2 regions of the Pseudomonas cerasi genome follow, and region 1 is predicted to be linked to the other one. Evidence: riboswitches for the same ligand, from Rfam matches in the RefSeq annotation. Region 1 holds a riboswitch; the other holds the start of a gene.
What was found. A riboswitch is a leader RNA that binds a small molecule or an ion and turns the genes downstream of it on or off. The one in region 1 is predicted to bind manganese.
Positions count from the first base shown of each region.

Region 2: it holds a riboswitch for manganese, as region 1 does, so the genes downstream of both, mntP (manganese efflux pump MntP) here and PI739_RS00650 (TMEM165/GDT1 family protein) in region 1, are expected to answer to the same signal.

Region 1 covers NZ_JAQJVM010000001.1:136,756-142,626, forward strand. Annotated here, with positions in the region: gene PI739_RS00620 (hypothetical protein) at 29-235, opposite strand; gene PI739_RS00625 (1-acyl-sn-glycerol-3-phosphate acyltransferase) at 534-1,697, opposite strand; gene PI739_RS00630 (CPXCG motif-containing cysteine-rich protein) at 1,804-1,986, shown strand; gene PI739_RS00635 (putative signal transducing protein) at 1,986-2,246, shown strand; gene PI739_RS00640 (SOS response-associated peptidase) at 2,275-2,904, shown strand; gene PI739_RS00645 (M48 family metallopeptidase) at 3,088-3,906, shown strand; gene PI739_RS00650 (TMEM165/GDT1 family protein) at 3,961-4,545, opposite strand; yybP-ykoY riboswitch at 4,615-4,753, opposite strand; gene PI739_RS00655 (methyltransferase) at 4,792-5,790, opposite strand.
Region 2 covers NZ_JAQJVM010000001.1:824,390-830,260, reverse strand. Annotated here, with positions in the region: gene acnB (bifunctional aconitate hydratase 2/2-methylisocitrate dehydratase) at 1-2,139, shown strand, start outside; yybP-ykoY riboswitch at 2,247-2,412, shown strand; gene mntP (manganese efflux pump MntP) at 2,419-2,988, shown strand; gene PI739_RS03725 (NAD-glutamate dehydrogenase) at 3,073-5,871, opposite strand, start outside.

The DNA of each region.
Region 1 (5,871 bases):
CGGGCTTTTTGCTGTCCCGGGTTTGGTATCAGGCTGCCTGCTGGTAAAAGTCCAGAAAACTCAACCCCGTGTCCTGATCCAGATCCGGCAGATCATGATGAACATGCCCGCCCAGTGCGCAGTAGACCAACCAGTGGCGGTCCTGAACATTGAAGGCCAGGCCATCGATCAACTCCTGCTGCTCATCGCTTGGAGCAATGAGATAAAGGCGATCCTGATTTTTTGCATGCAGCATGACAAGCTCCAAAGAGAGGGAAGTCCGTTTCTCGAGGAGCCACACAATGCAGGCGAAGTATGACGCTGGGGTGACAGCGGCAGAGAATTGTCATGCAGAATATTTCGGGGGCGCATGACCACGCGGAGCATGGGCATGACACGTGTTCTCCCGCACACCTGTCGTTCCTCACGCTCCAGCATGGAAATGCCTTGGGTGACGCTCTGCGTCACGGCGCGCTGAAGCGCTCAAGACCGGACGCAGAGCATCCAGAACGGCGTACCCACGCGGAGTATGGGCGCGATAGACGTTCCGATTCTTAAAGCGCCAGCCCTGCCTTGACGCGGTACTGGTTGCGCACTGGTGTCGCGTATTGCTGAATCATGTAAGGGCGGTGCTCGATCGGCGTGCCAGCCAGGCGACTTTCCCACTCCTCCCTGGCGCGTTCGAGTTCATCGGCCGGGAACAGTGCGTCAGCCTTCGGCACTTCCAGCGCCGGATCGGCATCGCTCCACTGCGCGTAAGCCAGGTAATGCACCGGGAACAGCCGATAGCCGCCGAGAATCTGCCGGTCCATCTCGATGGCCAGTTGCTTGGTGTCCTCGAAATACTCGGTGATCGGCGGTGCGAAGTTCACGTGCACACGGCCTTTATAGCCGGTGATGCCGAGGGCAATGCTCACGTCGTCTTCGCCCGGCGTCTTGGTGTAGACGCCGGTTGTCGCACGAATGTACAGCTCGCGGGCCTTGGCGCTGTCGCACGGATCATATTCGTAGCTGATCGACACCGGGATCAGGTTCAGCGAACGGATCACGTCGCCAAACGGCTCATCCTTGCGGCTCATGTGGAACATCTTGAGGATCGCCGACTCGGTACGGTCGTCACCGTCCTTGGCGCGGCCCTCGGCCTGAGCGATCCAGATCGACTGGCAGTCCTTGGTGATCGAGTGATTGATGTACGCCGACAGCAGTTGATAAGCCGCCATTTTCTCGCGTCGCCCGATGATCGAGCGATGCACGATGAAGCTCTTGTTCAGGCGCATCAGGTCGCTGACGAATGGCTTTTGCAGCAGGTTGTCGCCAATCGCGATGCGCGGAGTGGGCAGGCCTGCGTGGTACACGGCGTAGTTGACGAACGCCGGGTCCATGACGATATCGCGATGGTTGGCCAGAAACAGGTAGGCGCAACCGGACTTCAGCTGTTCGACGCCGGTGTAGGTGACCCCGTCCGTGGCGCGTTCGATCGTGTGGTCGACGTAATATTCGACCTTGTCCTGCAGCGTGGCGACCGAGTCGATACCGGCAAACTCGCGGCGCAGCTTGCGCGCCAGGGTAGGCTGCAGCAGCCAGCCGAATGCGCCCGCGAGGCGGGGAAAGCGGAATCGGGTCAGAATGGCGAGAAAGGCTTTGTCGCTCAGCAGACGTGCCAAGACGGCGGGGACTTCTGCATCGTTGTAAGGTCGGATGGCATCAAATTCGCCCATCATGCTCTCTTGTTTGAATCGAATAGGGTAAAAAGAAGACGGATTTGTTAAAACTGCCTTCTGAAGAATGGGTCAATTATACGCATAACTGATCCCGGAGACCGTGATGCAGGAATTACAGAGTTACGACTGCCCTTATTGCGGCGAACCTGTCGAAGCCGTACTGGACCTTTCCGGTGGCGATCAACAGTACATTGAAGACTGTCCGGTCTGTTGCCGCCCGATCATTTTCGACCTGCAGACCGACGGCGAAGACTGGAATCTGGACGTTCGCAGCGAGAACGAGTGATGCAGAAGATCTACGAGCCCGAGAACCTGATGGAGGCCGAGTTGCTGCTGGCAATGCTCGCCAGTGAAGGCATCAAGGCGCATCTGGCCGGTCGCGATCTGCTCGGGGCGATGGGCGAGCTGCCGGGGCTGGGGCTGCTGGCACTCAAGGTCGAAGATGCGCAGGTCGCTCGCGCACGAGCGTTGATCACTGCGTACAATAGCGCCTCGCCTCTGTCTGGCGATGAGCCGGACGACTTCCCCGATGTACTGGTGTGCTGAGCACCTTAAAAGAGTCTGATTAGCCCCCATGTGTGGACGCTACGCCCTGTTTCGCTGGACCCCTGCCTTTGCCGCCTTGCCCGGTTTTCCTGCCGATCAGCAGGCGCAATGGAACATTTCGCCAGCCGACTGGGTGTTGATCATGCGCGCCGCCGAAAACGCTGACGGTATCGAGCTGGTGCGCGCGCGCTGGGGCCTGACCCCGGCCTGGCTCACCGATCTGTCGAAAACACCCGCCCATGCCCGCGCCGAAACCGTGGCCGAGCAGCCGATGTTTCGCGATGCCTTCACCCATCGCCGCTGCCTGCTCCCCGCCAACGGCTTTTACGAATGGCGCGGCACGGTGCGCAAGCGTCCGTTCTGGCTGACGCCGGGGGAGGGCGCCGCGCTGTTTTTCGCTGCCATCTGGGAAGCCTATCCGGTGCAGGGGCATACGTACCTGAGCGTCGCGGTGGTTACCCAGGCGGCTGCGACCCAGCGTCGGCCATTGATTCTGGATGCCAAGGGCCAGAAAGACTGGCTGGCCGCCGACACGCCGCTGCCGACGTTGCAAGCGTTACTGGCTGCCCCGCAGACGGCGCTGCGCGAACGGCCTCTGGCCAATCTGGTCAACGATCCCAAGCTGAATGCGCCCGAGTGCCTCACGCCATTAAGCTAGGCGGGGACGGCAAAAAACACCGAATCGGACAAATCCGATATCCGCGTTGAAGTACATCTGATACAAACTGGACACACCTGCGGGAACCATCCACCCCTGTCAAAGACCAAGATGCCAGTTGGCCGGTATCTGGCGCAGAGGTCTGCCCCGGGACTGACCGTTTTACACACAAGGAGATACACCATGCGTCCTTCATTTGCCTTCTGTGCCTTGAGCGCTGCGTTGCTGCTCGGCGGGTGTCAGGCAGTCAATACCACGAGTGGCGACTCGGTCGGTGTGGAGCGCAAACAGTACATGTTCAGCATGCTCTCCACGGATGAAGTCAACAAAATGTACGCCCAGTCCTACCAGCAGACCGTTGGCGAGGCGACCAGCAAAGGGGTGCTGGACACCACCAGCGCCAATGCCAAGCGGGTTCATGCAATCGCCAATCGACTGATTGCCCAGGCGCCCAAATTGCGGCCTGATTCGGCGCAGTGGCAGTGGGAAGTCAACCTGATCAAGAGCGACGAGCTGAACGCCAATTGTGGTCCTGGCGGCAAGATTTTCGTTTACACCGGTCTGATTGATACCCTCAAGCTGACCGACGATGAAATCGCTGCGGTCATGGGCCACGAGATCGCCCATGCCCTGCGCGAGCACGGGCGTGAAGCGATGTCCAAGGCATACGGCGTTTCAATGGCCAAGCAGGGCGCAGGTGCCTTGCTGGGATTGGGACAGGACAGCCTGGCGTTGGCAGATACCGTGGTCAACTACAGCCTGACACTGCCCAACAGCCGCAGTAACGAGAACGAAGCTGATCTGCTCGGTCTGGAACTGGCCGCACGTGCCGGTTACAACCCGAATGCGGCGATCACCCTGTGGCAGAAGATGACCCAGAACTCCGGTGGTTCGCAGCCTGAGTTCATGAGCACTCACCCGGCCTCGGAAAGTCGCATCGCTTCGTTGCAGGCTGCGATTCCGAAAGTCATGCCGCTGTATCAGGCTGCCCCCAAATCCTGAGTGAATGAGTCGCCCGTAGCGTTGCGAGTGTCTTTGCAACGCTACGGGCCAGCATTACACCCAGCCGCTGACTTGCATTGCCTTGTAAACCGCCACCAGCGCCAGCACGAAGAACGCGCAGGCAGCCAGTCGGCGGATCAGGGTCAGCGGCAGTTTCTCGGCGGCGAAATTGCCCGCCAGTACCACCGGCACGTTGGCCAGCAGCATGCCCACCGTGGTGCCCAGAATGACCAGCCACAGATAGGAATACTGCGCCGCCAGCATCACCGTGGCGATCTGCGTCTTGTCACCGATTTCAGCGATGAAGAACGTAATCAGCGTGGTCATGAACGGGCCGAACTTGCGTGCCGTGCTGGCTTCGTCATCGTCCATCTTGTCCGGAACCAGTGTCCACAGCGCCGTGGCGGTAAAGCTGGCGGCGAGTATCCAGTGCAGCACTGCGTCTGACAGATAACTGCTGAACCACGCACCTACAGCGCCGGCTGCTGCATGGTTGGCCAGCGTTGCGGCAACGATGCCTGCGATGATCGGCCAGGGCTTGCGAAAGCGCGCAGCGAGAATGAGCGCGAGCAACTGCGTCTTGTCACCGATTTCGGCGAGTGCGACCACTGCGGTAGGGATTAAGAATGATTCCAGCATCAGGTTTCCTAAGGGGCGGGCCGACACGGCTATGACACGTACGACCTCCCCGCCCCGGGTAAGGTGTTCGTGTCATAGGTCTTGTCAAACCACCGATCCGTCTGAGCGGATTCCGGGTCGCACGTACCATGGTCTGAGGACCAAGTATGTTGATACGTGCCGGACGAGCATGGCGCTCGTGGGAGACTACTCCCCTAGGACGGAGCGGATTCTGCCTCCGCGAAAACGTTTCGGCAAGTGCTTATTTCAGGGGCGTTTGGCGCTGTAGATTTTGAAACCGTTGCCTTGCGCCCTGACTTCGCACTGCCCGACGTGCTCTTCGATCAACGGCTGATAACGCAGGAAATTATTCGCCACCAAGCGCAGTTCGCCGCCTGATTTAAGATGTTGGCGGGCTTTTCTCAGCAGGTTTTCCGTTGCCATGTAATCGGTATGAACGCCGACATGGAACGGCGGGTTGCTCAGAATCGTGTTCAACCCCATCGGTGCTGCGTCGATGCCGTCACCGGTCAGCACTTGGGCTTGCAGGCCATTGGCGGCCAGGGTCAGGCGCGAGCTGGCGGTGGCGAAGGCATCGACATCGAGCATGATGACTTCGTTGTGCGGGTAACGACGCTTGATCGCCGCCCCCAGCACTCCGGCGCCACAACCGAAGTCGAGCAGGTTGCCGCTGGGCAGCTTGTCGATGTTTTCCAGCAACAGGGCTGAACCACGGTCGAGGCGGCCATGGCTGAACACGCCGGGCAGGCTGACGACGGTAAGCGGGCCGTCCTGCAATTCGATCTGGTAGGGCTTGGCGAGGCTTTCCAGGCTGACGGCTTGCGGTGCGTGCTCGACCGTCACCTGCCACAGCTGGCAGTGGCGGGCGCTGTCCAGCTTGCGTGCGCGACCGAACGGGCTCAGTTGCTTGGCAGCCGCTTCGATACCGCCACGTTTCTCGCCGACCAGAAACAGCTCGCGCCCGGCCAGTCGCGAGGCCAGCGCATTGAGCAGGTAGTCGGTCAGGTCACGTGCCTTGGGCAGGAACAGCACGGCGGCTTCAAAAGCAGTCTGTGGCGCTTCGACGCCGAAATCCACGCGCCCTTCAAAACGTGCGTCCAGCGCCGCCTGATCACCGGCGTGCCAGCACCATCCACGGGCATCCGGCAGTTTTCCGAGCAGGTCATCGGCGGGCAGCCCGACCAACAACAGCGAGCCCTGAAACAGCTCGGCCTGACGGAGTAACACTTCGCTGCGCGGGTCCATGGAATGGCTCCTGAAAAAGCGCGCAGTCTAACAGGATATGGGCCAGCAGGACGCGGAGCGTCCAGAACGGCATGCGACGCA
Region 2 (5,871 bases), 690 kb from region 1:
TGGTTCAAGAAGCGTCCGACGCTGGCCGACAAGATCAGCCTGCGCGTCTTCAAGGTCACCGGCGAAACCAACACCGATGACCTGTCCCCTGCCCCTGATGCCTGGTCGCGTCCAGACATCCCGCTGCACGCACTGGCCATGCTGAAAATGGCCCGTGACGGGATCGTCCCTGACGTCCAGGGCGCCATCGGCCCGATGAAGCAGATCGAAGAAATGCGCGGTCAGGGCTTCCCGATTGCCTACGTCGGTGACGTGGTCGGTACCGGTTCCTCGCGTAAATCGGCAACCAACTCGGTACTTTGGTTCTTCGGCGACGACGTCCCTTACGTCCCGAACAAGCGTGCCGGCGGTTTCTGCTTCGGCAGCAAAATTGCTCCGATCTTCTACAACACCATGGAAGATGCTGGCGCTCTGCCAATCGAATTCGATGTCTCGAACATCAACATGGGTGACGTGATCGACGTCTACCCCTACGCTGGCAAGGTCTGCAAGCACGACAGCGACGAAGTCATCACCACCTTCGAAATGAAGACCCCGGTGCTGCTCGACGAAGTCCGCGCTGGCGGCCGTATTCCGCTGATCATCGGCCGCGGCCTGACCAGCAAGGCGCGCGCCGAACTGGGCCTGCCGGAGTTCGACCTGTTCAAGACCCCTGACCAGCCAGCCGAAAGCACCAAGGGTTACACCCTGGCGCAGAAGATGGTCGGCAAGGCATGCGGCGTAGCGGGCGTTCGTCCGGGCACCTACTGCGAACCGAAGATGACCACCGTCGGCTCCCAGGACACCACTGGCCCGATGACCCGCGACGAACTGAAAGACCTGGCGTGCCTGGGCTTCTCGACCGACCTGGTCATGCAGTCGTTCTGCCACACCGCAGCTTATCCGAAGCCGATCGACGTCAAGACGCACCACACGCTGCCTGACTTCATCATGACCCGCGGCGGCGTTTCCCTGCGTCCGGGCGACGGCATCATCCACAGCTGGCTGAACCGCATGCTGCTGCCGGACACCGTCGGTACCGGTGGCGACTCGCACACCCGCTTCCCGATCGGTATCTCCTTCCCGGCCGGCTCCGGCCTGGTGGCGTTCGCCGCTGCAACGGGCGTCATGCCGCTGGACATGCCTGAATCGATCCTGGTTCGCTTCAAGGGCAAGATGCAACCTGGCATCACCCTGCGCGACCTGGTTCACGCCATTCCTTACTACGCGATTCAGGCTGGCCTGCTGACCGTAGAGAAGAAAGGCAAGAAGAACGCATTCTCCGGTCGCATCCTGGAGATCGAAGGCCTCGACAACCTGAGCATCGAACAGGCTTTCGAGCTGTCCGACGCCTCTGCCGAGCGTTCGGCTGCCGGTTGCACCATCAAGCTGGCCAAAGAGCCGATCATCGAATACCTGAATTCGAACATCACCCTGCTGCGCTGGATGATCGAACAGGGCTACGGTGATCCGCGCACTCTGGAGCGTCGTGCTCAGGCGATGGAAGCCTGGGTTGCCAACCCGGAGCTGCTGGAAGCCGACAAGGACGCCGAGTACGCCGAAATCATCGAAATCGATCTGGCCGACGTCAAGGAGCCTGTGCTCTGCGCGCCGAACGACCCGGACGATGCCCGCCTGCTGTCTTCGGTACAGGGCGAGAAGATCGATGAAGTGTTCATCGGCTCCTGCATGACCAACATCGGCCACTTCCGCGCTGCGGGCAAGTTGCTGGATCAGGTCAAGGGCCAGCTGCCGACGCGTCTGTGGCTGTCGCCGCCGACCAAGATGGATGCTCACCAGCTGACCGAAGAAGGCTACTACGGCATCTACGGCAAGGCTGGCGCGCGCATGGAAATGCCGGGCTGCTCGCTGTGCATGGGTAACCAGGCGCGCGTGGAACCGAACTCGACCGTAGTGTCGACGTCGACCCGTAACTTCCCGAACCGACTGGGTGACGGCGCGAACGTCTACCTGGCCTCGGCCGAGCTGGCGTCCGTTGCGTCTATTCTGGGTCGTCTGCCGACGGTCGAAGAGTACATGAGCTACGCCAACCAGATCGATACCATGGCAGCGGACGTGTACCGCTACCTGAGCTTCGATCAGATCGCCGAGTTCCGTGAAGCCGCTGCGAACGCCAACATCCCGGCCGTTCAAGTGTAAGCACGAAAGCAGGCACCATAAGAACCCCATCCTCGCGATGGGGTTTTTTTTGCCCTCAATCGAACACGTACATATATTTTTCACATTCACATGGCTATAGTGGCGGCCCTTGTTGGGGAGTAGCCTGCTCTTGACTCCGGTCACAGAGCGTTCGCATCAACATTCTCGGCAGCATGCCGTGGTGCGAACACCTTCTGGTTGGCGAGACCAACGATGCATCCATGCCTAAAGTCGGGCGTGTGGTTGCGTCGTTGACTCATAGCCCGACTGGATATAACCGTGAATCCGATTTCCCTCCTCTTTCTCGCGCTTGCCATGTCCACGGACGCCTTTGCTGCGGCCCTTGGTAAAGGAGCAAGCCTGCATAAACCGCGCTTTCTCGAAGCATTGCGCACGGGCCTCATATTCGGCGCCATCGAAACCATCACGCCAGTCATAGGCTGGGGTATCGGCCAGGTGGCTGCGCGCTTCGCCGAGAGCTGGGACCATTGGATCGCTTTCACTCTGCTGCTGGTGCTCGGCCTGCACATGATCTACAACGGCATCAAGCAAGACGATGACGAAGAGCAGGAAAAGCCGGGGCAGCATTCTTTCTGGATTCTTGCCGTCACCGCATTCGCCACCAGTATCGATGCACTGGCGGTCGGCGTAGGCCTGGCATTTGTCGACGTCAATATCGTGGTTGCCGCCCTGGCCATCGGCCTGGCGACTACCGTCATGGTCACCATCGGCGTGATGCTGGGCCGGGTACTGGGCACCATGGTCGGCAAACGCGCTGAAATCGTTGGCGGTATCGTACTGATCGTGGTCGGTGCAACGATTCTTTACGAGCATCTGTCGGCGCTGTAATCGACTTACAGAACGCGTCGAGCAGACAAAAAAACCCGCATCTTTCGATGCGGGTTTTTTATGGGTACAACTTTTACAGCCCGATTACACGGTGATGCCCTGCCCGCTCATGGCCAGGTCCAGCAGCTCGCGGTTGGCAACCGCGTACATCGCGTAATCCGTACCGCTTGCCGCACGGAGTTCGACCAGCATGGCACGCCAGCGCTCGACCATCAGAGCATGCTGTTCCAGCCACAGGGCCAGACGCGCGTCGATTTCCGAAGGACCGTCGGCCATCTGCAGAACAGACACGGTGATTGCCCGCTGTTGCCAGTCGACATCGTCACGGAACGCTTCACGCGCCAGCGCCTGCCAGTTGTTTTCCACCGGCAGGCTGCTGATCTGTTGCAAGTACCAGGTTATGTCCAGCGCGCTGCCAACGGCAAAGTACGCCTTGGCGACATCGGCAGCGTTCTGCCCGGTCACGTCGGAGGCTTCGATGATCGGCAACAGCGTGTACAGATGTGTCGTACCGGCGACCATGCGCGCCAGCAGTTCCGGCACACCGGCTTCGACATACGCCTGATAACGGGTCTGCCACATCTCGCGGGTAGGCCCTTCCAGCAGCTCGTCAAGCTTGAGGCCCAGTGCAGCGAGGTGCGGACCGAAGTGCGCCACGTCACGGCCAGCGTCCAGTTCATTGCGACGACTGCGCAGGAACCAGCGCGTGGCTCGACGCCCCAGACGCATCAGCTCATCCATCAGCGCCAGCTGGATTTCCGCCGAAACCTTGTAGTCCAGCGCCTCGATCTGACGGAACCAGTGCGGCAGGTGGAAGATGTCACGCACGATCACGTAGGCACCGGCCACCGCAGCAGCGCTCATGCCGGTCGACTCTTTGAGCCGCTGCACGAAGGTGATGCCCATGTGGTTGACCAGATCGTTGGCGATCTGCGTGCTGACGATTTCGCGCTTCAGACGATGGCCGCGCATGGCTGTGGAAAACCTGGCGCCAAGCGAAGGCGGGAACGCGGTTTCCATATCACGCGCCAGATAGTCGTCATCCGGCACACGGGATTCCAGCAACGCTTCCTTGAGGTCGATCTTGCTGTACGAGATCAACACCGACAGCTCGGCACGACTCAAGCCCTGCTTGGCTGCAATCCGCTCGGCAATCTGCTCTTCGGCAGGCAGGAATTCGATGGCACGATCAAGCTTGCCACGCGCCTCCAGGTCACTCATCAGACGCTTGTATTCGGCAATCCGCTCGTAAGCGCGACGGGCTGCCAGCGACAACGCCTGGGTCTGCTTGTAGTTGTTGCCCAACACCAGGTGGCCTACTTCATCGGTCATGCTTTCGAGCAACTGATTGCGCTGCTTCTCGGTCATGTCACCGGCCTGCACCACTTCGTTGAGCAGGATCTTGATGTTCACTTCGTGGTCGGAGCAGTCCACACCGCCCGCATTGTCGATGAAGTCGGTGTTGGTCGCGCCGCCATTGAGGCCGAACTCGACACGGCCCAGCTGGGTCATGCCCAGGTTGCCGCCCTCGCCCACCACCTTGCAGCGCAGCTCGTTGCCGTCGACGCGCAGCGCATCGTTGGCCTTGTCGCCCACATCGGCATGCGATTCTTCGCTGGACTTCACGTACGTGCCGATACCGCCGTTCCACAACAGATCGACCGGCGCCTTGAGCAGCGCATGCAGCAGTTCGGTCGGGGTCAGCTTGTCGGCCTTGATATCGAAGCGCGCCTTCATCTGTTCGGTTATGGCGATACTCTTCAGGCTGCGCGGGAAGATCCCGCCGCCAGCGGACATGATGCTGGTGTCGTAGTCGGTCCAGGACGAGCGCGGCAGATTGAACAGGCGCTGACGCTCTGCAAAGCTGCTGGCCGGGTCCGGATTCGGATCGATGAAGATGTGCAGGTGGTTGAACGCTGCGACCAGTTGCAGCTTGTCAGACATCAGCAGGCCGTTGCCGAACACGTCACCGGCCATGTCGCCGATACCGATCACGCTGATGCTGTCCTGCTGCACATTGATGTCACGTTCACGGAAGTGACGCTGTACGCCCACCCAGGCACCCTTGGCGGTGATGCCCATCTTCTTGTGGTCATAACCGGCAGAACCACCGGAAGCGAAGGCGTCACCCAGCCAGAAGCCGTAATCGATGGCAATGCCGTTGGCGATGTCGGAGAACGTCGCCGTGCCCTTGTCGGCGGCCACCACCAGATACGGGTCATCGTCGTCATGCCGCACGACGTTGACCGGCGGCACCAGCGCGCCTTCCTTGAGGTTGTCGGTAATGTCCAGCAGCCCGGAGATGAAGATGCGGTAGCAGGCGATTGCCTCGGCCTGCACTTCGTCGCGGTTGCCGGTGGTCGGCAGGCGACGCGGCACGAAGCCGCCCTTGGCACCTACCGGCACAATGACCGAGTTCTTCACCTGCTGGGCTTTTACCAGGCCCAGCACTTCGGTACGGAAGTCTTCCTCGCGGTCCGACCAGCGCAGGCCGCCACGCGCCACGTTGCCGAAGCGCAGATGCACGCCTTCGACACGCGGCGAATAAACGAAGATTTCAAACTTGGGCACCGGCTTGGGCAACTCGGGAATCAGGCGCGGGTTGAACTTGAAGCTGAAGTAGCCCTTGCTCTGCCCGTTGGCATCGGCCTGATAGAAGTTGGTCCGCAGGGTTGCCTTGATCAGGTCCAGATAACGACGCAGGATGCGGTCTTCGTTGAGCACCTGCACGTCGTCCAGCGCAGTCAGAATCGCCTGTTCGAGACGCAGCTGCTTGTCGTCAAGATCGTCGGAACCCAGCTTGCGCGCCAGATAGAACCGGGTCTTGAACAGACGCGTCAGCTCACGGGCGATGTCGGTGTGGTTGTTCAGCGTGGTGGCGAT